Linked DNA regions of Parafrankia irregularis. The protein of the gene in region 1 interacts with the protein of each later gene in a pairwise test. Links are inferred from orthologs where the notes say so. Each region holds a gene or a part of one and is shown on either strand. Other genes may lie near its edges. The genes, in order: AWX74_RS01235 and AWX74_RS26445.

What was found.
Region 2: the proteins of AWX74_RS01235 (region 1) and AWX74_RS26445 interact in binary tests that used the Escherichia coli proteins (3 or more experiments, as listed by UniProt). The link is inferred for Parafrankia irregularis from one-to-one orthologs.

What each region holds. Positions count from the first base shown.
Region 1 is NZ_FAOZ01000001.1:290,308-303,857, reverse strand. What follows is about bases 5,803-8,708. They hold AWX74_RS01235 (ABC-F family ATP-binding cassette domain-containing protein), read left to right. Parts: upstream 5,803-6,401; coding sequence 6,402-8,015; downstream 8,016-8,708. Other genes in these bases: AWX74_RS01230 (cation diffusion facilitator family transporter), read left to right, coding at 8,182-8,708; AWX74_RS01240 (HdeD family acid-resistance protein), read right to left, coding at 5,803-6,087. Outside these bases: AWX74_RS01270 (cation:proton antiporter), read left to right, coding at 1-662; add (adenosine deaminase), read right to left, coding at 672-1,862; AWX74_RS01260 (lysophospholipid acyltransferase family protein), read right to left, coding at 1,966-2,688; AWX74_RS01255 (M50 family metallopeptidase), read left to right, coding at 2,986-3,729; AWX74_RS01250 (SOS response-associated peptidase), read left to right, coding at 3,759-4,685; AWX74_RS01245 (tyrosine-protein phosphatase), read left to right, coding at 4,764-5,501; more of AWX74_RS01240, read right to left, coding at 5,533-5,802; more of AWX74_RS01230, read left to right, coding at 8,709-9,147; AWX74_RS01220 (helix-turn-helix domain-containing protein), read left to right, coding at 11,218-11,436; AWX74_RS01215 (enoyl-CoA hydratase/isomerase family protein), read left to right, coding at 11,553-12,203; AWX74_RS01210 (ABC transporter ATP-binding protein), read left to right, coding at 12,237-13,550. UniProt on the Escherichia coli protein: Genetic data indicate it may be involved in ribosome assembly or function.
Region 2 is NZ_FAOZ01000022.1:60,504-75,442, forward strand. Bases 1,550-5,844 are described here. They hold AWX74_RS26445 (multifunctional oxoglutarate decarboxylase/oxoglutarate dehydrogenase thiamine pyrophosphate-binding subunit/dihydrolipoyllysine-residue succinyltransferase subunit), read left to right. Parts: upstream 1,550-1,903; coding sequence 1,904-5,644; downstream 5,645-5,844. In the rest of the region: AWX74_RS26440 (hydantoinase/oxoprolinase family protein), read right to left, coding at 1-1,497; AWX74_RS26450 (DUF6104 family protein), read left to right, coding at 5,939-6,118; AWX74_RS26455 (zinc-binding dehydrogenase), read right to left, coding at 6,167-7,141; AWX74_RS40875 (hypothetical protein), read left to right, coding at 7,439-7,582; AWX74_RS26465 (NAD(P)-dependent malic enzyme), read right to left, coding at 7,756-9,030; AWX74_RS26470 (dTDP-4-dehydrorhamnose 3,5-epimerase family protein), read left to right, coding at 10,251-10,874; AWX74_RS26475 (S24/S26 family peptidase), read right to left, coding at 11,103-11,624; sodN (superoxide dismutase, Ni), read left to right, coding at 11,602-12,000; AWX74_RS26485 (GNAT family N-acetyltransferase), read left to right, coding at 12,169-12,660; AWX74_RS26495 (ATP-binding protein), read left to right, coding at 13,115-13,651; AWX74_RS26500 (RNA polymerase sigma factor SigF), read left to right, coding at 13,648-14,838; AWX74_RS26505 (hypothetical protein), read right to left, coding at 14,876-14,939. UniProt on the Escherichia coli protein: E1 component of the 2-oxoglutarate dehydrogenase (OGDH) complex which catalyzes the decarboxylation of 2-oxoglutarate, the first step in the conversion of 2-oxoglutarate to succinyl-CoA and CO(2).

The DNA.
Region 1 (13,550 bases):
CAGCGGAGCATGGCACCGCATCGGCGTCCGCCGCCGGGCCCCCGGCGGTGCCGCGGATCCCGATCCCGGCCGGGTCCGGTGGTACCGCGTCCGGGATCGCCGTCGTCGTCCTGTTCATCTTCGCCGCGGCGGCGGGAACCCACGCCCTCAAGCTGGAAGCCATTCTCGGCGCCTTCGTCGCCGGCATCCTGCTCGGCTCGGCACCGAATCTGGACTCGCGTCGGCTCGAACCGCTCCGGCTGGTGGTCATGGGCGTGCTCGCGCCCATCTTCTTCGCGTCGGCCGGGCTGCGGATCGACCTCACCGCGCTGGCCGAGGCCAAGGTCGCACTCGCTGCCGTCGTCATCCTCAGCCTTGCCGTCATCGGCAAGTTCGCCGGTGCCTACCTCGGCGCGCGTATCAGCAGGCTCGGGCACTGGGAGGCGCTGTCGCTCGGGGCCGGCCTCAATGCCCGTGGCGTCATCGAGATCGTCGTGGCCGGCACCGGCCTGCGCCTCGGTGTGCTCTCCACGGCCATGTACACGGTCATCGTGCTGGTCGCGATCGTCACGTCGATCATGACGCCGCCCATTCTGCGGGCGACGATGCGCCGGGTCGAGCAGACCGCGCAGGAGCGCCTGCGCGAGCTCGACCTCGTCGGCCAGCCGGCCGGGCTGAGGTGACGGGCCGGCTCAGCGCTCCGTCGGTGCCAGCGTTGTTGGCGCCTCCGCCGCCGGCTGAGCCGACGCCGACGCCGACGCTGACCGAGCTGGTGTGGTCACGGCTGGTGTGGTCACGCCGAGCTCGACGGCGGCGACCGCGAACTCCGCCCGCAGCCGCGCCTTTCCGGGCTCGGGCAGGAACGAGTGCTCGACGGCCGCCGCCGCCAGGTCGAAGACCTGCTGCCGGGTGAGCGAAAGCGAACGCAGGGCGTGCAGGTACTCCTGGCGAAGCGTGGTGTTGAACATGGGCGGGTCGTCGCTGTTCAGGTTGACGTCGAGGCCCTCGGCGATCATCCGCGGCAGCGGATGGGCCGCGTAGCTCGCGACGGCACCGGTGCACAGGTTGGAGGTGGGGGAGACCTCCAGCGGGATGTGGTGTCGGCGCAGGTGCTCCACGAGCGCGGGGTCATCGAGGGCACTGGTGCCGTGCCCGATCCGCTCCGCGTGCAGGAACTCCAGGGCGTCCCAGATCGTGCGCGCACCGGTCGTCTCGCCCGCGTGCGGGATGCAGTGCAGGCCCGCGTCCCGGGCCGCGGTGAACACCGGGCCGAACTGGGGGCGCCCGACGCCGACCTCGGGCCCGCCCAGGCCGAGCGCGATCACACCTTCCCCGCCGTGCTCGAGGGCGAGCTCCAGCGTGCGTTCGCCGGAGTGCACGTTGTCGGTTCCCGGCAGACCGGGAATATCGGTGATCCAGCGGACCTGGATGCCGGTCTCCCGCTCGGCGTCGAGGCGCCCCGCCTCCACCCCGGCGAACACCGCCGCCGGATCGACACCACGCTGGACGTGCAGCCAGGGGGTGAAGGTGATCTCCGCATAGCGGACCCGCTGCTCGGCCAGGCCGAGCGCGGTCTCGCGCGCGAGCAGGCGGAAGTCCTCCTCGTCCCGCAGCACCTGGACGGCGGCCAGGTAGACCTCGATGAAATGGTCGAAGTCGCGGAACCGGTAGAAGGCCCGCAGGGCGTCCAGATCGGTCGGCAGATGGTCGACGTCGTGCCTGCGGGCAAGCCGGAGCAGCGTGCCGGGCCGCATCGACCCCTCGAGGTGGACGTGCAGCTCGACCTTGGGCAGCGTGTCGACGAACTGCTCGTCCGTGATCTGCCCGATGGCTCCTTGACCTCGCACCTCGCGGTCCTGTTCCGCTGGGCCAGGCCGGTCCATCACGTGGTCCGCCACGGTGTTCTCCGCTCCGTCGATAGCCGTTCCGAGGCTTCAGTCAACCTGCCGCCGGCCGGTGGTGAGGCAACCGGTCCGGACGACGGCGCTATGGCGTCGGCGGCGTCGGCGGCTCCGGCGCGGATCCGCCGAGATGAGCGGGAAGCCACCAGGGTGATTCGCCGGGGGGCGGCGCGGGATAGCGGCGTTGCGCGTCGTCGAGGATCTCCGCCATCGTCAGCTGCAACAGCTCGGTTCCCGCCCGGGAGTCCCGCAGCTCCGAGGCCGGAACGGGCTTGCCCACGGTGATGGAGACGGGTGTCCCGACCGCGGCGCGCAGGTTGCGGGGCCGCCCCTTGGTCAGGATCCGCTGGCTGCCCCACAGCACCAGCGGGATGACGGGTACGTCGGCCTCGGCGGCCATCCGGGCCGCGCCGGACTTGAACGGCGCCAGGCAGTAGCTCGGACTGATCGTGGCCTCCGGGAACACGCCGACCAACTCGCCGGCGCCAAGGGCACGCACCGCCTCCCGCAGCGACCCCGCACCGGCCGACCGGTCGACCGGAATGTGATGCATGCCTCGCATCAGTGGCCCGCTCACCCGGTGATCGAAGACCTGCTTCTTCGCCATGAACCGGACCAGCCGCCGCTGCGACCGCCAGAAGGGCACGCCGGCAAGGGCGAAGTCCAGGTACGACACATGGTTGATCAGTACGACCGCTCCGCCGTCCGCCGGCACGTGCTCCTCACCACGGACGTCCAGCCGCAGCCGCAACGCGCGGAAGAGCCCGAGCGCCGTGTGGATGACCGGTCGATACACGTATTCAGCCATTGCCCGGGTTCCTCCCCATTTGGCCCATCTGGGTGCCTCGCCGGCCCGCCCCGTGCCGTCGCCCCAGCGCGGGAAGCGCTGGCCTGATGCGTGCTCTGACAGTCCCCCTCGCGCGCCGAAGGGTACCTGCTGTCGGGAACACGACGCCCCGTCGCGGATGCGGGGAGCACCGCACTCTGGGGGCGGAACCCGCCATGCGCGATTATCGGGAGGACGTACGCCGAACCGCCGCCGGTCCGACCGGGTGTGTTCCCGGCCGCGGCGTGATGGCGTGGTCGCGGCAGTGCGGTCGCGCCGGTGCGGCGACGAGGTCGCGCCGGTGCGGCAACGAGGAGAGGAGCAGCCACGTCCGACCTGCTCAGCCGGAGTTTCGGGGCACAGCCGGCACCCGCGCACTGGATCCTCGTCGTCACCGGCATCGCCGCGCTGCTGACGGTGGCGAGTGACCGCCTCTGGCCGAGGGCCCGACACGTGGTCACGATCGCGCACGAGGGCGGTCACGCACTCGTCGCGGTGGCCACCGGTCGCCGCCTCGCCGGAGTGCGCCTGCATTCCGACACCTCGGGAGTCACGGTCTCCTCCGGCCGGCCGACCGGTCCGGGTGTGGTCCTCACCGTGGCCGCCGGGTACACGGCCCCGTCCTTGCTCGGGCTGGGCGCGGCGGGCCTGCTCGCCACCGGTCGGGTCAGCCTGCTGCTCCAGGTCATCGTCGCCCTGCTGCTGGTGCTGCTGGTGGTCGTCCGCAACGGGTTCGGAGTCGCGACCGTGCTTGTCAGCACCGGCGTCGTGCTCGGGGTCTCCTGGTTCGCCACGGACGACGTCCAGGCGGGCTTCGCCGCGTACGCCACCTGGTTCCTGCTGCTGGGGGCGCTGCGGCCGATCGTCGAGGTGCAGCGCCAGCGGCGGCGCCGTCGGGCGCGGGACTCCGATCCCGATCAGCTGGCCCGCCTGACCGGCCTGCCGGGGACCTTCTGGGTCGGTGTCTTCGGTGTGCTGTCGCTGGGTTGCCTGGCGGGTGCCGCGGCGGCGCTCGTCGTCTGAACGTCGTAGGTGGCTGCGAGACTGGGCCCATGTGCGGGAGGTACACCCAGACGCTCAGCGCGGACGATCTCGCGGCGGCCATGTCGGCGGTGGACGAGACGCACGGCGCGCTCCGCGAGAGCTACAACGTCGCACCGACGACAGCGATGCCGATCGTGATGGCATCCGCGCGGCCCGCCGGAGCCGACAGATCCGCTGCCGGAGCCGACAGTGCGCAGGTCCAGGCCGCCGCCGACCCGGGTCGGGTGCTTCGCCTGGCCACCTGGGGGCTGGAGCCGCGGTGGGGGAACACCCGGCAGTCCGGCAACCGCATGATCAATGCTCGGGCCGAGACCGTGGCGTCCAGGCCCGCGTTCCGTTCGGCGTTCGCCGCCAGGCGGTGTCTCGTCCCCGCCACCGGTTTCTACGAGTGGCAGCGGGTCGCCGGGAAGCGCCGCGGTCAGCCCTACTACGTCCATCCCGCCGGGCATCCGGGTGCGGATGGCCTGTTCGCCTTCGCTGGTATCTACGAGAGCGGATGGCATCACGGCAAACCGCTGGCGACGTTCGCGATCATCACGACAGAGGCGGCCACGGGCCTGGAGTTCCTCCATGACCGGTCTCCGGTCGTCGTGCCACGCTCCGCCTGGTCGCGGTGGATCGATCCGGAGGTGCGAGACCGCGCCGACCTCGCCGGTGTCCTGCGCCCCGTACCGGCCGGGGTCTTCGCCGCCCACCCTGTCTCGTCCGCGGTCGGCAGCGTCCGCAACGACTCGCCTCACCTGATCGACCCGGTCGTGCTGGCGGAGGAGGGCGAGTCCACCGGCATCGCGGCGACTGCCCTTGACGGCATCGGCGACACCGGGGGCATCAACGACATCGACGGCCGGGCCACCATGAGCCGCATCGACGGCATGCCCGCGCATGAGGGCACCCTTTTCGACGAGGATGGTGCGAGGCCGCACGTGCCGCGCTGACGGATGACGGGTTCGTCAGATCGATGCTCGTTCGAGGTGTTCTGACCGTGCGACGCCGGGTTTTCGGGAGGACTGTGCATGGGAACGGAAGAGGCGCCCAGGGAAGCGCTGGCCAACCTGCGCGATGTCGGCGGCATGACGACCGCGGCCGGGCAGGTCCTTCGGGCCGGGGTGCTCTACCGCAGCGACATGCCGCGGGTGGGCGATGAGCGGCCCGCGGTCACCTTCACCTGGCCGCCGCCGACCGTCGTCGACCTGCGGTCCGCGGTCGAGCGGGGGAGCTCCCCGCACCCGTTGTCCCTGCTCGGTTCCGAGGTGCACATCAAGCCGCTGCTGGGCGAGGAGACCGGCCGGGCCAGCAGCTCGCTCGGCCCGGACGTGCTCGCGGGCGGCCTGCGCGCGCTCTACAACACGATCCTCGACATCGCGGCGCCCCGGCTGGTGGAGATCGTGGACCTGGCGGCCGAGGCACCCGGCCCGCTGCTGGTGCACTGCGCGGCCGGCAAGGACCGCACCGGGATCGTGACCGCGCTGCTGCTGCGCCTTGCCGGAGTCGGCCACGAGCAGGTGATCGCCGACTACCTGGCGACCGGCGCCAACATGCCGGGGGTGCTGCGGCGGCTCAAGGGCCATTCGCTCCTGCCCGGGGCACGGTCGGGGCCGACGGCCCGCGCGGTGACCGAGGTCTCCCAGGAGGCCGTCGAGCACGTGCTCGGGGTCATCGACGGGGTGCCTGGCGGGCCCGAGGCGTGGCTGCTCGAGCGGGGCGGCAGCCAGGACTCCATCGCCCTGTGGCGCAAGCGCATCCTGGACTGAGCCCAGACCCCGCCGGTCAGGTCGCAGCTGATCAGGGCCGTAGCGCGAGCCCGACCAGCACCTCGGTCACCCCGGTGACGACGAGCTGGATCCCGAACAGGACAGCCAGCACCGAGACCGTCGCAGCCGGCCAGGCGACCGCCAGGATCCCGAGGACCACGGCGAGGCAGGCGACCAGCAGGCTCCGGCGGCGCCCGGCGCCGCGGCCGGCATCCGAGTGCCTGCTCGCCAGGATCAGCAGCGCTCGGATCACTCCCGCGACGATCAGCACGGCTCCGACGACGATCGCGATGACATGCAGGGTCACATGCGGCCAGAGCAGGAGCACCACACCGGCGGCGGCGGTGAGCACCCCGTAGAGGATGGCTGTTCCGCCGTGCTCGGCGCGCACGGCCGACACGATCTCGGCGATGCCGGACACGAGCAGGGCCACCCCGGCGAGCACCGCCAGCCCCCCGGCGGTGCTGAAGGGGTTGGCGATCAGCAGCACCCCCAGGACGGTGACGGCGACTCCTAGAACCACCAGGCTCGACCACAGCGAGCTCGGTCGCTGGGTCTGCCGCTGCTGCCGGTACGTCGTCGTCATTGTGTCCTCCTGTATCCACCGGCATCGGCTGTCACGGGTGACGGCCGGGCCCACGACCTGGGAAGGGCGTACCCGGGACGGATCGGCGCTGCACGTTTTTGGCCGCGCTCACAGGTTGGCCGTTCCGGACGCCCGCGGTACCCGCGCCCGCGGCCCGTACCCTGGAGGACATGACCTCTGCCGCGTCGTGACGCGGGCGTCCCCGATACGGCGTCCCTAGATACCCGGTGCCGCGGTGGCTATCCCGCTGACACCTGCCTGCACGTGACATCTGCTGCACGCACGAATCCGATGTACGAAAGAGGCCGACTCGCATGATCATCGTGTCCGAGCTCGAGCTCCGCGCCGGAGCCCGAACACTGATCGAGCCGGTTTCCTTCCGGGTACAGGCCGGTGATCGCATCGGGCTCGTGGGTCGCAACGGAGCCGGTAAGACGACGCTGCTGAAGACGCTGGCGGGAGAGAACCTCCCGTTCGCCGGCAAGGTCGACATCCGCGGCGAGCTCGGCTATCTGCCGCAGGACCCGCGCACCGGCGACCTCGCCGACACCGCGAGGGACAGGGTGCTCGCCGCCCGCGGGCTGGACGTGATCCTGCGCGAGATGGAGAAGCTCCACGTCGAGATGGCGGAGCTGGTCGACGAGTCCGCCCGTGACGCCGCGGTCCGCCGCTACGGCCGGCTGGAGGAGCGCTTCGGCACCCTCGGTGGCTATGCGGCCGAGGCGGAGGCGGCCCGGATCTGTTCGTCGCTCGGCCTGCCGGACCGTGTGCTCGGCCAGCAGATCGGGACGCTCTCCGGTGGGCAGCGGCGCCGGGTCGAACTGGCCCGCATCCTCTTCGCCGGGTCGGGCAACTCCGACGCGACACTGCTGCTGGACGAGCCCACCAACCACCTCGACGCGGACTCGATCACCTGGCTGCGGGACTTCCTGCGCGCCCACAGCGGCGGGCTCATCGTGATCAGCCACGATGTGGACCTGCTCGACAAGAGCGTGAACAAGGTCTTCCACCTCGACGCGAACCGTGCGGCCCTCGACGTCTACAACGTCGCCTGGAAGACCTACCTCACCCAGCGTGAGCAGGACGAGCGCCGGCGCCGGCGGGAGCGGGCCAACGCCGAGAAGAAGATCGACTCGCTGCGGGCGCAGGCGGACAAGATGCGGGCGAAGGCGACCAAGGCGCGCGCCGCACACCAGATGGACCGCCGCGCCGAGCGGCTGGCCGCCGGACTGGCGGAGGTCCGGGTGTCCGACCGGGTCGCCAAGCTCCGCTTCCCCGACCCGGCTGCCTGCGGGCGCACGCCGCTCACGGCGACCGGCCTGTCGAAGTCGTACGGCTCGCTGGAGGTCTTCACCGGCGTCGACCTGGCGATCGACCGCGGGACGAGGGTCGTGGTTCTCGGCCTGAACGGCGCGGGCAAGACCACGCTGCTGCGGATGCTCGCCGGCCAGGAGCCGCCCGACGCCGGTGAGGTGCACCCGGGGCACGGCCTGCGGCTGGGCTACTACGCCCAGGAGCACGAGACGCTGGACACCTCCCGTTCCGTGCTCGACAACATGCGGGCGGCCGCACCCACATCCTCCGATGTCGAGCTGCGCCGAATCCTGGGCGCGTTCCTGTTCAGCGGCGACACGGTCGAGCAACTCGCCGAGACGCTCTCCGGAGGGGAGAAGACGCGGCTGGCGCTCGCCGGCCTGGTGTGCAGCTCGGCGAACGTGCTGCTGCTGGACGAGCCGACCAACAACCTCGACCCGGCCTCGCGGGACGAGGTCCTCAGCGCGCTGCGCACCTACCGCGGCGCGGTCGTCCTGGTCACCCACGACCCGGGAGCGGTCGAGGCGCTGAGCCCCGACAAGGTCCTCATGCTGCCGGACGGTGTCGAGGACACCTGGTCGCCCGACCTGGCCGACCTCGTCACCCTGGCCTGATCGCGGCGCATCCGCATCCGACGAGACCCGGCGGTCACCGAACCATCGGTGCCCCCGGGTACCCGGCGGCGCGTTCGTGGGGGCGTCTTGACAGACTGGGCGATCAGTCCGGTGTCTGCGGAGCGCACGGACGAACCAGGCAACGTGACTATGAAAGCGGGGGCGTGTGAGCGCGGAAGGTGGCACCAGGGCCGTCGTGGCGGCGCTGCTCGCGAATCTGGGCATCGCGGTGGCGAAGTTCGTGGCGTTTCTCTTCACCAGGTCGTCCTCGATGCTCGCCGAGTCGATTCACTCCGTCGCGGACTCCAGTAACCAGGCACTGTTGCTGATCGGGCAGCGGCGGGCAGCTCAGCCGGCCGACGAGGAGCACCCCTTCGGCTACGGGCGGTCCCGCTACATCGCCGGGTTCCTGGTCGGCATCGTGCTTTTCAGCGTCGGTGGCCTGTTCTCCGTCTACGAGGGCATCGAGAAGCTGCGCCACCCCCATGAGCTGGAAAGCGGGCTCGTCGCCGTTGTCGTCCTCGGGATCGCGATCGTGCTGGAGAGCTTCTCCTTCCGGACCGCGATCAAGGAGTCGCGCCACGTCAAGGGCGACATGTCCTGGTGGGGCTTCGTTCGGGAGGCGCGCTCACCCGAGCTGCCCGTCGTGCTGCTCGAGGATCTCGCCGCGTTGTGCGGCCTGGTGTTCGCGCTCGCCGGGGTCGGCCTGACGCTCCTGCTCGACGAGCCGATCTGGGATGCCGTGGGCACGGTCGCCATCGGCGTGCTGCTGCTGGTCGTCGCGGTGATCGTCGCGATGGAGACCTACGGCATGCTCGTCGGTGAGGCCGCCACACCGCAGACGGTGGAGGCGATCCGGCACGCGCTCGCCGCCACGCCCGCGGTCACCACCGTGATCCACATGAGGACGCTGCACCTCGGCCCCGACGAGCTGCTGGTCGCGGCCAAGATCGGGCTTGACCCCGACCTGACGACGGCCCAGGTCGCCGCGACGATCGACGATGCCGAAGCCCGTCTGCGGGCGGTGGTGCCCATCGCCCGTCGGGTCTACCTCGAGCCCGACATCCCCCGCGAGCCGGCGGTCGAGCCCCCCGCTTCCGAGGTGGTCGCGTCGCCGGAGCCCAGCGCCTGACGCCTGGCACCCGACCCGGACACCCGACCCAGACACCCGGTGCCCGGGTCTTCAGCTGTCCCGGCGTTCAGGTGGCCCGCGGTGCCTGGCACTCGGGTGCTCTGACCTCCGCAGCCTCAGCCGCTGCTGAGCAGCACCCGCAGAGCCACGGCACCGAGGGCGCCGGCGCCGATCAGCAGCAGTGGGAGATCACCGGCACGCACGGTGTCACCGGGTCCGTCCGGGCGTGGCCGGGGTGCCAGCGCGGCGACCGCAAGCCAGGGCGCCAGCGGCAGCCAGGTGTGCTCCACCCCGCCCCAGGCGAGTCCCGCGCAGAGACCGAACAACGCGGCCGCGCCGGCCCCGACCAGAAAAGGCCAGCCCGGGGTGAGCCGGATGCGGCGCAGGGCGCGGATCACCACCGGCCCGCCGGCGAGCAGCACCACGACGACGTCCAGGGCCAGCCAGGCCAGTGCGGTGCCGAGGCCGACGTCCGCCCGGGCCTGGGCCAGGCCGTCCGGCCAGGAGAAGCCCCACGCGAAGTACAGCCAGAAGGGCAGCAGTGCACCAAGCCCCGTGAAGACGTTCATGAGCGGCCGGCGCCGGACGAAGTACGCCGCCGCGACGCCCACGCCGAGCCAGACGGCCCCGTAGTCGAACAGGCTGGTGACGCCCAGTAGCAGGCCGGACAGCAGGGCCCACAGCAGCCTCCAGCGCCGGCCCTGCTCGCATCCCACCACGCCGACGGCCAGGGCCGCCGCGGCGGGCAGGACGGTGACCGCGCGCGGTGAGGCCGCCGCCCACAATGCCCACGGTGTCAGAACCAGCACGGGTACCGCCCGGCGGGCCGCCGTCTCGTGGCACAGCGACCGCACCGCGACCGCGATCAGTGGCACGCTCGCCGCGGCCAGCGCCGTGAGGACCAGCCCGAGTGCTACGCCGCCGCCGCCCGGTGCGGCGCCGAGTCCGAGCCGGCCAAGCGCCCAGACCAGCAGCACCGGCCCAGGCGGCTGCCTGGCCACCTGCTCCGCCGAGGGCATGCCGGCCGCCGGCGCCGCGGGCCTGGCGGAGCCGTCCGCGGCCGTGGACGGCGACCCGTCGAGGAGCGGGGTCGTCCAGTGCGCGAGATAGGCGAGTGGATCGTCGTCGACGGCGTCCGCGACAGCAAGGTAGGCCGTCGGCGGGCGAAGGCCGCTGGACAGGTCGGGGCCGGCCGCGGTGGCGAGCGCGGCGCTCCAGAGCAGGGAGCCGACGAAGCCGAGGAGGAGCAGGACAGGCCAGCGAACGCGGGTGCTCCGACGGGCGAGGGCCAGGGTGATGCTGGCCACCAGCACCGGCAGGAGCACGGACGGCCCCAGCCGGGGGGTTCGCCAGACCAGCGGGAACGACGTCGCCTCGAGCAGGTCGGCCCGGCGCAGGAGGGCGGCCAGCAGCAGGCCGGCGGCCGCGGTGGCGCACCAGAACCCGAGGTCGACGGCCTGGGCCCGGATCACCGGTCGAGCCAGGGAGCTGCGCCGCCCGAGGTGACCGCCACCGGATCGTTGCGGCACGTCGAGGTCGGTCATGCTCATGAGGTCCCACTTCTCGGGCTCGGGCTCGGGCTTGGGGCTGCACCCCGGTCACCCTTCGCGCCTGCGCCTGGGTGCTGCGCGCGATCTTCGGCGGGTGAGCCGGAGATCGGGGGCTCCGGTGGGGATGCCGTCCGCGCCGGCCGGCCGTTGACCATGCATGCACGGTAACCAGTCTTTGCGGGCCGTGGATCCGCGCGGGCGAGCCAATGCGGATGTACTGTCGGTAACGATGTTGGGCGCGTCGCTCGGCAGCCTGTGTCGGGTACGGCTCCGGGATCCCGGGCCTGGTCCGGTCCAGGCAACGGATTAGGTAACGGATCCGGTTGTCGAGCGTCGGTTTGCAGGTCAGGGGGCCTCGCTGTCGGGTGAGGGCATGGTCCGCGTCCTGGCACGGACTGGTGCGAGCCTGACCTGGCGACTGCCCAACCGCGTGTGATGGATCACACGGGCTTCGAGTGGCGCGGACACCGAAGCTGGGTGAAGATCGGTTCGCAGATCATCGAACACGGAGGGGGCCACATTGGCCGAGCTTAGGAAAGGAACCCGGATCACCGGGGCGGAGCGAGACAAGCTCGCTGCCGAACTTCGGAAGAAGTACGAGTCCGGACAGAGCATTCGTCTGCTCGCGGAGTCGTCGGGTCGTTCGTACGGGTTTGTCCACCGCATCCTGTCTGAATCCGGCACGACGCTGCGCGGACGTGGTGGCGCGACTCGGGGTACCAAGAAGAAAAGCTCCTGACCATGAGCGTGCCTGTCGCCGCCGTGTCTGCTGCGGCGGCGACCAGGCTGGTCACGGTCACGTCCGGTCCCTGCGCCTCGCTTACGGTCAGTAGCGGGACGCCGGGTGGAGCGGGTGTGAACGCCTCCGTTCCGGGCGTGGCCGCGGCAATGGACGACGCGCTGCGCGATCTGCGGGGCGACATCCGTGTCGTGGTCGTTCGCGGGCTTGCGCGACTCCCACAGCTGCCCGCACCGCAGACCGGTTCCGGTACCGCCGCCGGCTCCAGCTTCGACCGTTCGTTCGACCGGTGGTCGCGGGTGGTACGCCGGCTTTCGGAGCGCCCGGACCGGGTCAGCGTGGCCGTCCTCGCAGGCCAGGTCTCAGGCGTGGGCCTCGCCCTCGCGCTGGCCTGCGACCTGCGGGTGATGGCGCAGGACTCGGCACTGCGGTTCACGGATTCCGGTCACGGCCGCGTCCCCGCCCTGGGCGTGGCCCGGGCCCTGCTGGGCTCGATCGGCTACTCCCGCGCCCTGCACCTCTGCCTGACCGGGCAGCCTGTGTCAGCGCACGAGGCCGCGGGTCTCGGTCTCGCGGCCGTCGTCGTGCCCGGCGATCGGCTCGATGCCGAGGTCGGCCGGCTGGTCGACCGCGTACTCGCGGTGCCGCGCGACGCCGCGACGGAACTGAAGGCGCTGCTGGCCGGCGCCCGCCACGACGCCGATGCCGACGCCGACACGGCGGCCCTTGCACGCCTGCTCGCCGCGGAAGCGGGGAATGTCGGCTAGCCGGTTGCGCGTTCGGGTCTCGTCGGAGGTCTGATGAGAACAGCTGCCGGCGACAACTGGTCCGTCCTGCGGTCCTACCAGCGTGATCGCTCCGTCGCCCGGGCCCGGCTGCGGCCCGGGACCATACGGCGTATCGGCGGGTTCGCCCGACCACATCGGCGGCAGCTCGCGGGCTTCGGCGTCCTCATCCTGATCGGCGCGGCGACCGGAGCCGTCACCCCACTGCTGCTCAAGGCGATCATCGATGACGGTGTCGTGCCCGGCCGGGCGGGGGTCGTTCAGACGCTCGCCGCCGTCGTCGCCGCCCTCGCGGTCGTCGAGGCGCTGCTCGCGCTGGCCCAGCGCTGGTTCAGCGCGCGAATCGGCGAGGGCCTGATCTACGAGCTGCGCTCCGCGGTCTTCGAGCACGTGCAGCGCCAGCCGCTCGCGTTCTTCACCCGTACCCAGACGGGGGCGCTGATCACCAGGCTCAACAACGACGTTCTCGGGGCTCAGGCGGCCTTCACGAACACACTCTCCGCCGTGCTCTCCAACGTCGCGTCGTTGGTCTTCGTACTGGCGGCGATGCTCAGCCTGTCCTGGCAGATCACGGTGGTCGCGCTCGTGCTGCTGCCGGTGTTCGTCGTCCCGGCGCGGATGCTCGCACCCCGGCTGGCCGCGCTGACCCGGGAGAGCTACGGGCTGAACGCGGACATGAACACGATGATGACGGAGCACTTCAACGTCGGTGGCGCCCTGCTGACGAAGCTTCACGGCGATCCCGCCCGGGAGGCCGCGACCTTCCGGCGGCGCGCGAGCCGGGTCCGTGACATCGGCGTCACCAAGGCCATGTACGGGCGGATCTTCTTCGTCTGCCTCACGCTGGTGGCCTCGCTCGCGACGGCGATCGTCTATGGCGTGGGCGGGACCCTCGCGGCGCGGGGAGGCCTGGAGGTCGGCACGATCGTCGCGCTGACGGCCTACCTGGCGCGTCTGTACGGCCCGCTGACCCAGCTCTCCAACGTGCACGTGGACGTGATGACGGCGCTGGTGTCCTTCGAGCGGGTCTTCGAGGTCCTCGACCTGCCCCCGGCCATCGCGGACGCGGAGAACGCCGTCGACCTGCCCGCAGGGCCGCTGTCCGTCGAGTTCGACCAGGTCGGCTTCCGGTATCCGGCTCCGGGAGAGGTGTCGCTTGCCTCGCTGGCCGCGACCACGGCGCTCGACGACGAGGTTCCCGAACCGGTGCTGCACGGCATCACGTTTCGGGTCACCCCCGGTGAGCTGGTCGCGCTCGTCGGCCCGTCAGGCGCGGGCAAGACGACCATCAGCCATCTTGTCGGACGGATCTACGACGCCACCGAGGGC
Region 2 (14,939 bases), on another replicon or contig:
CGCCAGCCCCAGCGCCGACAGCACCCCGGCGGCCAGTGGGACCAGCACCCGGGACATGCCGAGTTCCTCGGCCAGCGCGCAGGCGTGCGTCCCACCGGCCCCGCCGAAGGCCACCAGCACCAGCTGACGCGGGTCGATGCCGCGTTCGACGGAGACGACCCGCAGCGCCCGGGTCATCTCCGCGTCGGCGACGGCGACCACCCCGGCGGCGGTCTGTGCCGGGGTGAGGCCCAGCTCGGCGCCGAGCCCGCTCAGCACCGCCTCGGCCGCCGCCCGGGAGAGCGTGACCTCGCCGCCGAGCCCGGCACCGTCGGCGAGGTAGCCCAGGTAGAGGTCGGCGTCGGTGACCGTAGGCAGGGTGCCGCCGCGCCCGTAGCAGGCCGGGCCGGGGTCGGCTCCCGCCGAACGCGGGCCGACCCGCAGGGCGCCACCGGCGTCCGCCCAGGCGATCGAGCCGCCGCCCGCGCTGACCGAGTGGACGTCCACCGTGGGCAGCATGATCGGCACCCCGGCGAGCACCGACTCGGACGTGGTGAGCGCCCGCCCGCCGAGCACGGGCGCGACATCGGTGGACGTCCCGCCCATGTCAAAGGTGAGCAGGTCACGGACCCCGGACAGGCCGGCGACGTAGGCGGCGCCGACGACGCCCCCGGCCGGGCCGGACAGCACACAGCGGGCGGCGTGCCCGGCCGCCTCGGCGAGCTCGGTGACACCGCCCGACGACTGCATGATCATGGGGACGGTGAGCGACTGCCGCGCGCAGCGGTGTTCCAGGCGCCGCAGATAGGTGGAGAGTCCGGGGGTCAGATAGGCGTCGGCGACAGCGGTGGTGAAGCGCTCGTATTCGCGGAACACCGGCAGCACCTCGCTGGAGGCGACCACCGTGATGCCCGGCAGCCGCTGCCGCAGCGCCGTGGCGACGGCCTGTTCATGGGCCGGGAAGGCGAAGGAGAACAGCAGGCAGACGGCGACGGCCGCGAGGTCGGGGATGGCCGCCACCTCCTCGACGACCCGGGCGACGTCGTCGTCGCGCAGCGGCTCGATCACGCCGTGCGGCCCGCACCTCTCGGCGACGGTGAAGCGCAGCTCGCGCGGGACGAGGCTGGGCGGGCGGTCCCTGGTCAGGTCGTAGAGGGACGGCCTGTTCTGCCGGCCGATCTCGATCACGTCCCGGAAGCCCCGGGTGGTCACCAGCGCGGTGCGGGCCCCGGCGCGTTCCAGCAGCGTGTTGGTGGCCACCGTGGTGCCGTGGGCGAAGGTGCCGACCTGTGCCGGGGCCAGGCCGGCCGCGGCCACCGCGGCCAGCACCGCGTCGGACGGGTCGGTGGGAACGGAGGGAACCTTGGCGAACCGCACGCCACCGTCCGGATCCACCGCCACCAGGTCGGTGAAGGTGCCGCCGACATCCACTCCGAGCCGGACCCGCTCGCCGGACGGCTCCTGCTGATCGGGCACTCGGCCTCCTGCTTCCCTGACTTCCGACGGCGTCCCTGACATGCTGGCGCCCTGGCCGGCCGGTGGCAGCTCCGGCCACCCAGAGCACCGACTACCCAGAGCAACAACGCGAAGCGGTACCGGGCGGCCGGTAAGGCTGAGCCGGCACCAGGTACGAAACCACCATTTGGGTCTTCATGTGACCTCGCGCGCAGAGCCGGCGGCCGGCGGGGAACCGCGCGGAAAACCCGCCTTTGCCAGCGGCACAGTCGAGATCGCTATCGGCCCGGGCCAGTGGATCGTGGCGCCGACAGGAGGCGATCAGCCCTGACACAACGGGACGAATGTGACGCGACGCCGGGGAGGGCAGCTTCGGGGTGTCCGTCCACAGCGGGTAACCTGAGCAGACGGTAGCGAAGGGCCTGCGAACAGGCTGAGATGTACACCGTGGATAGAGGCGATTGGCTCCGTGACAGCACCGACGGTACCCGCGTCAGAACCTGACTTCGGCCCTAACGAGTGGCTGGTCTTCGAGATCTACCAGCAGTATCTCGAGGACCCGGAGAGCGTCTCCCCCGAATGGCGCGAGTTCCTCTCCGACTACCGCCCCGCGAACCCGGCTGCCGGGAACGCGCAGGCGAGCGGTGCCACCGCCCCCAGTCCCGCGTCAACGCCGACGCCTTCGACCCCCTCCGCTCCGGCTGCCACCGCGAGCGTGGCACCGGTCACGGCCCCGGCGCCAGCGGTCCCGGCGGCTCCCGCGCCGGCGGCCCCGGCCGCGGCGCCCGCCGCCGCGAGCGCGAAGCCGGCTTCCGCGCCGGCCAAGCCCGCGACCCCGGTCGCGGCCGGGGAGCGCACCCCGTTGCGCGGCGCGTCCGCCCGGGTGGTCTCCAACATGGAGACCTCGCTACACGTCCCGACCGCGACGTCCGTGCGTGCGGTGCCGGCGAAGCTGCTGGCCGACAACCGCATCGTCATCAACCGGCACCTGGCCCGGTCCAGCGGCGGGAAGATCTCCTTCACCCATGTGATCGGCTACGCCATGGTGAAGGCCCTGATCGACCACCCGGCGATGAACGCGTCCTATGCCGAGATCGACGGCAAGCCGACGCTCGTTCAGCCGGAGCACATCAACCTCGGCCTCGCGATCGACCTGGTCACGCCCAAGGGGCGCCAGCTCGTCGTCGCCGCGGTGAAGAAGGCCGAGACCCTCGACTTCAGCCAGTTCTGGCTGGCGTATGAGGACCTCGTCCGCCGGGCCCGCACCAACAAGCTGACCATGGACGACTTCACCGGCGTCACGATCAGCCTGACCAACCCCGGCGGCATCGGGACGGTGCACTCCGTCCCGCGCCTCATGGAGGGCCAGGGCACGATCATCGGCGTCGGTGCCATGGAGTACCCGGCCGAGTTCCAGGGCGCCTCCGAGCAGACCCTGACGAAGCTCGCGATCTCCAAGATCATGACGCTGACCAGCACCTACGACCACCGGATCATCCAGGGCGCGCAGTCCGGCGAGTACCTGCGGCGCATCCACGAGCTGCTGCTGGGCGCCGACGGGTTCTACGACGAGATCTTCGCGTCGCTGCGTGTCCCCTACGTGCCGATCCGCTGGCTGCCCGACATCTCCGCCCACCACGAGGGCGACCTCGACCACGGCGCCCGGGTGATGGAGCTCATCCACGCCTACCGGGTGCGTGGTCACCTGATGGCCGACACGAACCCGCTCGAGTTCGCCATCCGCAGCCATCCCGACCTGGACATCATCGGCCACGGCCTGACCCTGTGGGACCTCGACCGCGAGTTCGCGGTGGGTGGCTTCGCCGGGCAGCGCACGATGCGGCTGCGGGACATCCTCGGCGTCCTGCGTGACTCCTACTGCCGCCGGGTCGGCATCGAGTACATGCACATCCAGGAGCCGGAGGAGCGCACCTGGATCCAGGCCCGCGTCGAGCGCTCCGCGGAGCGGCCCGACCCGGCCGAGCAGCTGTACGTGCTGGAGCGCCTCGGTGCCGCCGAGGCCTTCGAGTCGTTCCTGCAGACCAAGTACGTCGGCCAGCGCCGGTTCTCGCTGGAGGGCGCCGAGTCGACGATCCCGCTGCTGGACGAGATCCTCGGCCGGGCGGCGGAGGCCACACTCGACGAGGTCGTCATCGGCATGGCGCACCGCGGGCGGCTCAACGTGCTCGCGAACATCGTCGGCAAGTCGTACCGGCAGATCTTCGACGAGTTCGAGGGCTACGTCGACCCGCAGACCGCGCACGGCTCGGGTGACGTCAAGTACCACCTGGGTGCCGACGGCGTCTACACCGACCAGGAGGGGCGCACCGTCCCCGTCTCGGTGGTCGCCAACCCGTCGCACCTCGAGGCCGTCGACGGCGTCCTCGAAGGTGTCGCCCGCGCGAAGCAGGACGTCCTGGACAAGGGCTTCGAGGGCTTCACCGTGCTGCCGGTGCTGATCCACGGTGACGCCGCGTTCGCCGGCCAGGGTGTGGTCGCCGAGACGCTGAACCTCTCCCAGCTGCGCGGCTACCGCACCGGTGGCACCGTGCACGTGGTCATCAACAACCAGGTCGGCTTCACCACGTCACCGACGTCCAGCCGCTCCTCGGTCTACGCGACCGACGTGGCGCGCATGGTGCAGGCGCCGATCTTCCACGTCAACGGGGACGACCCGGAGGCGTGCGTCCGGGTGGCGGCGCTGGCGTTCGCCTACCGGCAGGAGTTCAACAAGGACGTCGTCATCGACCTGGTCTGCTACCGCCGGCGGGGTCACAACGAGATGGACGAGCCGTCCTTCACCCAGCCGCTGATGTACGACACGATCGCCTCCAAGCGGTCGGTGCGCAAGGTCTACACCGAGGCCCTGATCGGCCGTGGGGACATCACCCGCGACGAGGCCGAGCTGGCGATGAAGAGCTACCGGGCCGAGCTGGAGAAGGCGTTCGCCGAGACCAGGGAGACCACGACCCGGCCCACGCCGCAGCCGCGGATCGTCACCACCCCGGCCGAGGCCGCCGCAGCCGCCGCGGTCACCACCGCGGTGCCGCTGGAGATCGTCAAGAAGGTCGTCGACACCCAGGTCAACCTGCCGGACGGCTTCGTCATGCACCCGCGCCTGCGGCCGCAGATCGAACGCCGCCCGCAGATGGTCGAGACCGGGGCCATCGACTGGGCGCTCGCCGAGATGATCGCGTTCGGCAGCCTGCTGCTGGGCGGCACCTCGGTGCGGCTCACCGGCCAGGACAGCCGCCGCGGCACCTTCGGGCAGCGGCACTCCGTGCTGGTCGACCGCTACACCGCGGAGGACCACACACCGCTGCGCACCCTGCGCAACGACGACGGCTCCCGGGTCGGCACCTTCTACACCTACGACTCGCTGCTCTCCGAGTTCGCCGCGATGGGCTTCGAGTACGGCTACTCGGTGGCCCGGGACGACACCCTGGTGCTGTGGGAGGCGCAGTTCGGCGACTTCGCCAACGGCGCACAGTCGATCATCGACGAGTTCATCTCGGCCGGTGAGGCGAAGTGGGGCCAGCGTTCCTCGCTGACCCTGCTGCTGCCGCACGGGTACGAGGGCCAGGGGCCGGACCACTCCTCGGCCCGTATCGAGCGGTTCCTCTCGCTGTGCGCCGACGGCAACATGACCGTCTCCGCACCGTCCAGCCCGGCCAGCTACTTCCACCTGCTGCGCCGGCAGGCGCTGTCACCGGTGCGCCGGCCGCTGATCGTCTTCACGCCGAAGTCGATGCTGCGGCTGAAGGCCGCCGCCTGCACCGTCGAGGAGCTCACCGGCGGCGCCTGGCAGCCGATCATCGACGACGCCTCGGTCAGCGACCCGGCCAGCGTGCGGCGGGTGCTGCTGTCGGCCGGCAAGGTCTACTACGACCTCGCCGCCGCCAAGGAGAAGCGCAACGACGCCCAGCGCTTCGCCCTGCTGCGCGTCGAGCAGCTCTACCCGACCCCCGGGCCGGAGCTCGCCGCGCTGCTGAGCCGGTACCCGAACCTGACCGACCTCGTCTGGGTCCAGGAGGAGCCGGCGAACCAGGGTGCCTACCCGCACATGGCGCTGAACCTGCCCGAGTCGCTGCCCGAGGGCCTGCGGCTGCGGCGGGTCTCGCGGCGGGCCTCGGCCGCCCCGGCCTCCGGCTCGTCCCGGGTGCACGAGCGGGAGCAGGCAGCTCTCGTCGAGGCGGCCTTCAGCGACTGACGCCTGACCGTGCCACTGCGGCCGCCTGGCGCCAGGCGGCCGCAGTGCACGATCGGCGCGGCTCCGACCCGCCAGCCTGCTGCGGCCGCAGCACCTGAGCCGGTCCGCGGCAGGCGACCGGGCGGCTACATAGCAGCAAGCGTACGCACAGCGACGCATAGCAGGACACGCGACGACAGCGACCCAAGCCGGCGGTGGGCCGGGCCCTGACTGCCACGGGCCCGGCCCACCGCCGGATCTCGTTTCGCGACCTTGCACGCCTGCGCGACTCGTACGACCCGATACCGTCCAGGCATGTACTTCACCGACCGTGGCATCGAGGAGCTCGCCAACCGGCGCGGCGAGGAGTCGGTGTCCTTCGAATGGCTCGCGGACGCGCTGCGCACCTTCGTCGACCTGCACCCACAGTTCGAGGACGCCGTCGAACAGCTCGCGACCTGGCTCGCCCGGCCCGACGACGACCCCGACCTCTAGCGCCGCACCCGCGCGGCGCCCGCCGCACCGCGCCCCGGAGAACCCGGACTAGACGGTGAGGACGAGCTTGCCGAACACCTCACCCTGGGCGAGACGTTCGAACGAGGCTCGCGCGTCCGCGAGCGGGCGGACATCGTCGACCAGCGGGCGGGTGCCGGTTCGGTCCAGGAGGCTCACCAGGTCGGCCAGCTCGCCGCGGGTACCCATCGTCGAGCCGACAACCGAGAGCTGGAGAAAGAAGATCCGGTTCAGCTCCGCCGGCGGGTTCGGCCCGCTGGTCGCCCCGGAGCAGACGATCCGGCCGCCCGGGCGCAGCGAACGCACCGAATGCGACCAGGTGGCGGCACCGACCGTCTCGATCACCGCGTCGACGCGGGCCGGCAGGCGCTCCCCCGTCGCGACCGCGAGGTCGGCGCCGAGATCGAGCGCACGGCGACGCTTCGCCTCGTCCCGCGAGGTGACGAAGACGGTATGCCCGACCGCCTTACCGATCATCAGGGCCGCCGTCGCCACCCCGCCGCCGGCCCCCTGGACCAGGATCGTGCCACCGCCGCTCGCGGGCAGGCCCGAGCGGCTGACCACCATGCGGTAGGCGGTCAGCCAGGCGGTCGGCAGGCAGGCCGCCTCCTCCCACGACAGCGACGCCGGTTTCGGGACGAGATTCGCCCGTGGGACGGCCACCTGCTCGGCCAGTGTTCCCGGATGCAGCTCGGAAAGCAGCGTCCGGGACGGGTCCAGGGTCTCGTCGCCACCGCCCCGGGCCGGGTCGCCGATGACCGCGTGGACGATGACCTCCGCACCGTCGGCGCTGACCCCGGCGGCATCGCAGCCCAGGATCATCGGCAGCCGCTCGGCGGGCAGGCCGACACCGCGCAGGCTGAAAAGATCGTGATGGTTGAGCGCGGCGGCCCGCACCGAGACCGTGGTCCAGCCCTCCGGGACCACCGGCGCGGGCTGATCACCGACGCGCAGGCCTGAGAGCGGGTCGTCCGGGTTGATCGCGACTGCGGCAGCGGCAAGCACGAGCCCGACCCTATTGCGCCGGTGACGCCTGGCGCTCGGACGCTCCGTGCCCTCTCGGTGCCTCGGAGTTCGTCCGGGTTCGGGTGGCTTCAACCCGCACCCGACGAGCCTCCGCGCAACCCGGCGGCCCATGACCGCACGATCCAAAGGCCCCGGCCGTCGCGCCGACCCCGCGGATGTGTTGAACTCAGTCCCGTGGCAACACAGGGAGGAACGCCGGCTGCGGTCGGCCGTGACGGGGGCGGTCGCCGATTCGGCTGGCGTCGGCATCGGCCGGTGCCGGCCCCCGAGCCGCCGATGACACTCGCGACCGACGGCGACCCGATCATCATCGTCCCGTCGGCGGATTTTGTGTGCTGCTCCTACAAGGGCTGCGGCGCGCTGCGTCCACTGGCCGAGGTGAACGAGAACCGGCCCTGTCTGGGCTGCGGCCGGGTCTGACCGTTCCAGACAGGCTCCCGGGGGCCCTCTCGGCTGGGCCCTGTGGGCCGGCCAGCGGCCCCGGCAGGAGCCTGCGAGCAGGCGCCCTGGGGCAGGGGCCTGGGAGTTGGCCGGAGACGACGATGGCCGCCGAGGGTGGGAAACCCTCGGCGGCCATCCTCAGGTTCGCCTGGTCAGCGGCGCGCGACTCCGTCGGCACGGGCCGCTTCGGCCACCGCCGCCGAGACGGCGGGGGCGACCCGCGCGTCGAAGACGCTCGGGATGATGTGGTCCTCGCTGAGCTCGTCAGCGATCACGTCGGCGAGCGCCCGGGCGGCCGCCAGCTTCATGCCCTCGGTGACCCGGCTCGCGCGGACATCCAGCGCACCGCGGAACACACCGGGGAACGCCAGGACGTTGTTGATCTGGTTGGGGTAGTCGCTGCGACCGGTCGCGACGATGCGGGCGTACTTGTGCGCGACCTCGGGGTCGATCTCGGGGTCGGGGTTCGCCATCGCGAAGATGATCGCCTCCGGCGCCATGGTCGCCACGACCTCCTCGGGCACCTTGCCGGCGGAGAGGCCGAGGTAGACGTCCGCGCCGGCGAGGGCCTCGTTGATCGAGCCCTGCTTGCCGGCCTTGTTCGTGTCCGCGGCGAGCGCGGCCTTGATCGGCGTCAGGCCATCGCGGCCGGCGTAGATCATGCCGCGGCTGTCGCCGACGGCGATGTCACCGATCCCCGCCGCGAGCAGGATGCGGGTCACGGCGATCCCGGCGGCGCCCGCCCCCGACACCACGGCCCGCAGGTCCGAGAGGTTCCGGCCGGTGAGCCGCGCGGCGTTCTCCAGCGCGGCGAGCGCCACGATCGCGGTGCCGTGCTGGTCGTCATGGAAGACGGGGATGTCGACACGCTCCTGGAGCAGCGCCTCGATCTCGAAGCAGCGCGGCGCCGAGATGTCCTCCAGGTTGACACCGCCGAAGCCCGGCGCGAGCCTCGCGACGGTGGCGACGATCTCCTCGACGTCGGTGCAGTCGAGGCAGATCGGCACCGCGTCCACGCCGCCGAAGTGCTTGAACAGCGCGGCCTTGCCCTCCATGACCGGCAGCGCCGCGGCGGGCCCGATGTCGCCGAGGCCGAGCACCGCGGTTCCGTCGGTCACAACGGCGACCGTGTTGGCACGCCAGGTGTAATCGTCAGCCAGTGCCGGCGCCTCGGCGATCGCCATGCACACCCTGGCCACGCCCGGCGTGTAGGCGAGGGAGAGGTCTTCACGGTTGTTCAGCGGCGCGGTCAGGCCGATCCCGATCTTTCCGCCCCGGTGCAGCGCGAAGGCGGGATCGTCGTCGGAGGGGCGCGGGCTCGGCCCGTCGAAGCCCGGCGACACTGCCGGCGACTGCGGCGAGGCCGCGCCCTGGACCGGGGCGGCGATGGACTGGTCGAGGGTCGTGTTGTCGGTCGTTGCGGTCACGAAAGGGGCTCCTCGGACAAGCCACGGCGGTACCGTCCGGCGAACGGTGTCACTGCCCGGACGTGGCTAGGACGTTCCCGGGACCCCGGCGAAGATCACGCGTTCGCGGGGCGGCGGGCCTTGCGCTGTCGCCTCGGCGTGTGAGGCGGCTGGTTGTGCCACATGTCTGCGGCGGGGGTGGCCCGGCGCAGCTTCCAATATGGCACGTGCAGCGCCCCGAGCCCGGCTGTCTGGTTCGCCACTGACCGGCCGCGGATGTCTCCTGCGCGAAACCGACAGACGGGAACCGAGGCCACCGACGTAGCGTGCTCGTGACATGACTGTGCTTGTAGGCGTCTCGGGCGGCACGCGACACCGTCGCGCGCCGCGGCGACAGGCCGCCCGGCGACGGTACCTGTCGCCCATCCGACTCGATTCGGGCCGGTCACGAGCGTCACAACCGCCACCGGTCCGGCACACCCGGCGCGGTGGCGGCGCTGCCGCCGGCCTTCTCGGCGCCGCCGCGAGCATCGTCCGGCGGGCCGGGGAACACGTCGTCTGATCACGATGGAACCGTGAGACGGACATCACGGCGCAGGTCACGAATCACCTCATGCCCAGAACCAATCGCGATGTCCGGGACCGGACGCGACGCCAGGAACCAGCGGCGATGCCCGGAACCGGTCGTGGCTGCGCCAGCACCGGGTTCTGGAGGCCACTCCGCCAGGTCCCGGAGGCCACCACACCAGATTCCGGAGGCCACCACACCGGCCGGCAACCGACCGGGTCGCCGGAGGAGACCGCGCCGCGGCCGCACGCCTTCCCGTCGCCAGACCTCCCGCCACCCATGTCAGCCGGGTTTCCCAATCGGGCCGAAAGCCCGGGCGCATCGGCGGGGCTGATTCCGGTGCGTTTCCTGCTTGTTTCCCGTCGAGATCAGCCCAATGATCACGGGTTCGCGACACACGCAGCACAGATGAATCGTGAGACGATTCACGCTCGCACAAATGTTGTTCGTCCGTGGATTGGTGGAGTGCGGGAGGCGACACAAAGGGGATCCAGGAACAGGTCCAGTGTCAACACCGTAACCCCCCGTACGGCACGGCGACATATTTCGGGAGATCCCCGACAACCCGCGGTCGAGATGATAACCAAAGGTGTCATCTCGTTCACCCAGAGCACGCATTCCCGGACGAGCCTCACGAGGAATCAGCGAGCTAAACCTAGTAGCGTATGTTCTCGTGGAGGTCACCGAGCTGCCGATAGCCGATACCTGGTTGTTCACCCCGCGCAAGCACTCCGACCCTCGCGGGACATTCCTCGAATGGTTCCGCACCGACACGCTGGAATCAGTGGCCGGGCACCGTCTCGAACTCGCCCAGGCGAACGCGAGCGTCAGCCGCGCGGGAACTCTGCGCGGAGTGCACTATGCCCAGGTGCCACCCAGCCAGGCAAAATACGTGACCTGCGTGAGTGGTCGCGTTCTGGACTGTGTGGTCGACATACGGCTCGGCTCGCCGACCTTCGGCGCGCACGCGGCCGTCATCCTCGACGACGTCGACCGCCGCGGGCTGTACATCGCGGAAGGCCTGGGGCATGCCTTCATGGCCCTCACCGACAACGCGGTGATCACCTATCTGTGCTCGGCCCCCTACACGCCGGCCCGTGAGTACGGGATCAACCCGCTCGACCCCGACCTCGACCTCCCCTGGCCACCTGACATCACGCCGCTGCTGTCCGAGAAGGACGTCGCGGCGCCGAGCCTGTCGCAGGCCGCCGCCGCCGGGATCCTTCCCGACTACGCCGACTGCAGGGCCTTCTACGAATCGCTGCGCCCGCTCGGCAGCGGCATCGGCCGCGGCTGAACCAGCCGCACGCCCGGCCGGCAGGCCACCTCCGCGGCCCCGGAACAGCCCCGACGGCTCCGACCTGCCCCACCACCGGCAGCCCCGCGCAACGGCCGAGGCCGCGCTCCGGCGTGGCCGCGCGACGTACGACTGTGGCCGTACGAAGACAGGGGCCGTACGAGGACAGGGGCCGTACGAGGACAGGGGCCGTACGAGGACAGGGGCCGTACGAGGACAGGGGCCGTTTCAGGGCGCGGGCCGCACGCGGCGTCGACGCAGCGGACGTGGCCGCGGCCAGTACCGGGCGACCACCCGGCCCAGGATGTCGGTGGCCGCGACCATGCCGAACGTCGCGCTGTCGGTTCCGACCCCCACGTTGTCCGAACGCAGCCACCAGGAACCGTCCGGGTCCGCGAACTCGGCCCGTTTGATTCCGAGTCCTCGTTCCGGCAGCCGGGCGACCACCACGTCTCCCGGCCTGGGTGGCGCTCCCCACAACACGAGGCACGCATCGCCATCGCGCAGTGTCGGACGCATGGACTCGCCGCGAACGGACACCGCCCGCGGAGAAATGCTCGGCCTCACAGGGGTAGGTTGCCAGAAGGCGGAAAACCGGGCCCGCGAGCTGCACATCCGCGGCCCGGATCCCGCGATCGCACCCACCCGGGCCGGCCTGTCCCGCCGTACGCAGGACACGGCCGCCCTGGGGCGACCTGAGACCCGAGGCGTAAGGAGAGGAAGCGGAATGAGCCTGCTCAAGCCCGCCATCAGCGTCAACGCCCACTGCGACCTGCCCTGCGGCGTCTACGACCCCGCGCAGGCGAAGGTCGAGGCCCAGTCGGTCAAGGCCATCCAGGAGAAGTACCAGGGCAACACCGACCCCGAGTTCCGGGCCCGCGCGCTGGCCATCAAGGAGGAGCGCGCGGAGCTCGTCAAGCACCACCTCTGGGTGCTCTGGACCGACTACTTCAAGCCGAACCACATCGAGAAGTACCCGCAGCTGCACGAACTGTTCTGGAAGGCCACGAAGGCCGCCGGTGCCGCCGGCGCGAAGGGCTCGGTCGACCCGGCCCAGGGCCAGCAGCTCCTGGACCTGATCGACGAGATCTCGACGATCTTCTGGGAGACGAAGGCCGCCGCCTGACGGTCACCCGACCAGCACGACGGACGTCCCCGCCGGAGGCGCACAGCGCCACCTGGTGGGGACGTCCCACGTCAGGGCCCTTCCGCGGACCTCGCCCACCCGCCCGGCGCCGTGCCTGCCACCGGCCGCCGCCACCTGACGCCACCTGACGCCACCTTCGGAGCCGACATGATCAGAGCAGCGCAGCGCGCGGACGTCGCCGCCGTTCTGGCCCTCGTCCATGGCCTCGCCGCCTATGAGCGGGAACCGGACGCCGTGTCGATGACCGACGAAGATCTCGCCACCGCGTTGTTCGGCGACCCGCCCGCGGCGTACTGCCTGGTCGCCCTCGACGCCGGCACGGTCGTCGGGTGCGCGCTGTGGCACCCGACCTTCTCGACCTGGACCGGCAAGGCCGGCATGTACCTGATCGACCTGTTCATACGGCCCGAGCATCGCCGCCATGGGCACGGCCGGGCCCTGCTCGCGGAACTGGCCCAGCTCTGCGTCCAACACGGGTACCAGCGCCTCGAATGGGCTGTGCTGGACTGGAACACCCCCGCGCACGCCTTCTACCGGTCGGTGGGGGCGGCACCCACCTCCGAGTGGACCACCTGGCGCCTGGATGCCACCGCGATCAACGCGCTGGCCGGCCCGCGCCAGTCCCCCGATATCGGCTGACGTGCCCTTTCGCCGGCCGAGCCGGTCTCATCCCGGGCTCGCACCCGTATCGCCCCGGCTGGCCGCCATCCACGCTGACCTGTCAGCCGGCCGGCATCCGGCCGAGCCGCGCGATGAATTCCCAGTTGACCGAGTATGAATCGGCCATCCGCGACCAGTCGGACCCCGGGCGGCGCGTTCTGATCACCCGACCTGCGACACCCCAGGGAGGCTGGGTACGGTGGTGAACCACGGGAGGCCGCGCCAGACGTTCCTCCCGGGCAGAACCATCAGCAGGACCATCATCGGAGTACCGCCCCGCGGAACGGGGCATGGGTCAGCACCGGAGTGTCGTCCGGAAACGGACACGGCGCCCCGGATGACATGACTGGTCGCGGCGACGGCGCCCGGCACGACGACATACATCATCGACGAGGACCTTCCTCGCACGACCCGGGCTCTTGGGGGTAGGAACGTGAATCCGACGCCTTCTACCGGCGGCGCGGAGAACTCCGGCGGCATCTCGGGCGAAGCCACCCACGAGGGCGGCCCGCACGACGTCGTCCAGCTCACCCTGCCCGCCGCGAGCGCCTATCTGACCGTCCTGCGGACGGCCACGGCGTCCCTCGCGGCCCGCTTGGACTTCACTCTCGACGACATCGAGGATCTTCGTATCGCGGTGGACGAGGCCTGCGCACTGCTGCTCGTCTCCGCTGTTCCCGGTTCGTCGCTGGAATGCAGATTCGCCCTGGAACCTGGCGTTATGAAGGTCCTGGTCACAGTCGAAAGCCTGGACGGCGAGCCGCCGTCCCGGGAGACGTTCGCCTGGACGGTCCTGACCGCGCTGGCCGGTGACGTCTCCAGCTCGACGGGCCCGGGTTCCCGGGTCAGCATTGCCCTTCAGAAGCGTCGCGGCGTCCGGGCCGACCTGGGTGAGCCCCCGGCCGGGCACGTACGCGGCTCAGGCGCGGCCTCCGCAGCGGCCCTCGGCGACACGGTAGGCACGTTGTGACTTCAGCCGGCAGAACACCCACCACACCTCGATCAGCGCCCGCGGGCCACGCGGGCGGCCTCGACTCCGCGGGCGCGGGCGACCCCGTCACCGCGATCAGCCAGCGCAGCGCCGACGACGTCGCCGGCGTGACCGCGCTGTCCGGGGCCGGAACCGACCACGGCGGCCTCGGCCACGCCGAGCCAACCGTCGGCCCGCGCTCCGAGCGCGGGTCCGCGGCAGGCGGGCAACCCGCCTCGGCCGCATCGACGGCCTCGGCCCTGGGCGAGCAGGCCAATCCGGACGATGCCGTCGACGCGGCCGGGCCAGCCGGCCCGGGCGGGTCGGACGAGCCGGGTTCAGCCCGGTCGGATGCCGAACCGGGTTCGGGCACGGACTCGGACACGGATCCGGATGGAGCCGACAGCTCCGAGCGGTCCGGCAGCACCTCGCCGGACCGGGTCCGGGCCCGCCTCCTGTTCGCCCGCCTGGTCTCCCTGCCCGAGGGCGACCCCGAGCGGGCGGCGCTGCGCGACCAGCTCGTCCGCATGCACCTTCCGCTGGTCGAATACCTCGCTCGTCGGTTCCGAAACCGCGGCGAGCCGCTCGACGACCTGGTGCAGGTCGCGACGATCGGCCTCATCAAGTCGGTGGACCGGTTCGATCCGGAGCGTGGCGTCGAGTTCTCGACCTACGCGACACCGACGATCGTCGGTGAGATCAAGCGGCACTTCCGGGACAAGGGCTGGGCCATCCGGGTTCCGCGCCGGCTCCAGGAGCTGAAGCTCTCGCTGACGAAGGCGACCTCCGAGCTGTCCCAGTCGCTCGGACGGTCGCCGACCGTCAGCGAGATCGCCCGCCATCTGGAGATGACCGAGGAGGAGGTGCTCGAGGGCCTGGAGTCCGCGAACGCCTACTCCGCGGTCTCGCTCGACGCCCCGGACTCCGGCGACGACGAGGCCCCGGCTGTCGCCGACACCCTCGGGGTGCAGGACGAGTCCCTGGAGGGCGTGGAGTACCGCGAGTCCCTCAAGCCACTCCTGGAGAAGCTGCCGCCGCGCGAGAAGCGCATCCTGCTGCTCCGCTTCTTCGGCAACATGACGCAGTCGCAGATCGCGAACGAGCTCGGGATCTCGCAGATGCACGTGTCCCGGCTGCTTGCCCGCACCCTGGCCCAGCTGCGCCGCGGGCTGCTGGAAGACGGCTGATCCTCGGGCGCCGGCCGACCCCCGGGCCCGGGTCGGCTCAGGTCGACGTCCGCCTGGGCGCCCGCTGGCCACCATCGGGCTGATGAGCGGCCGGCTGATCG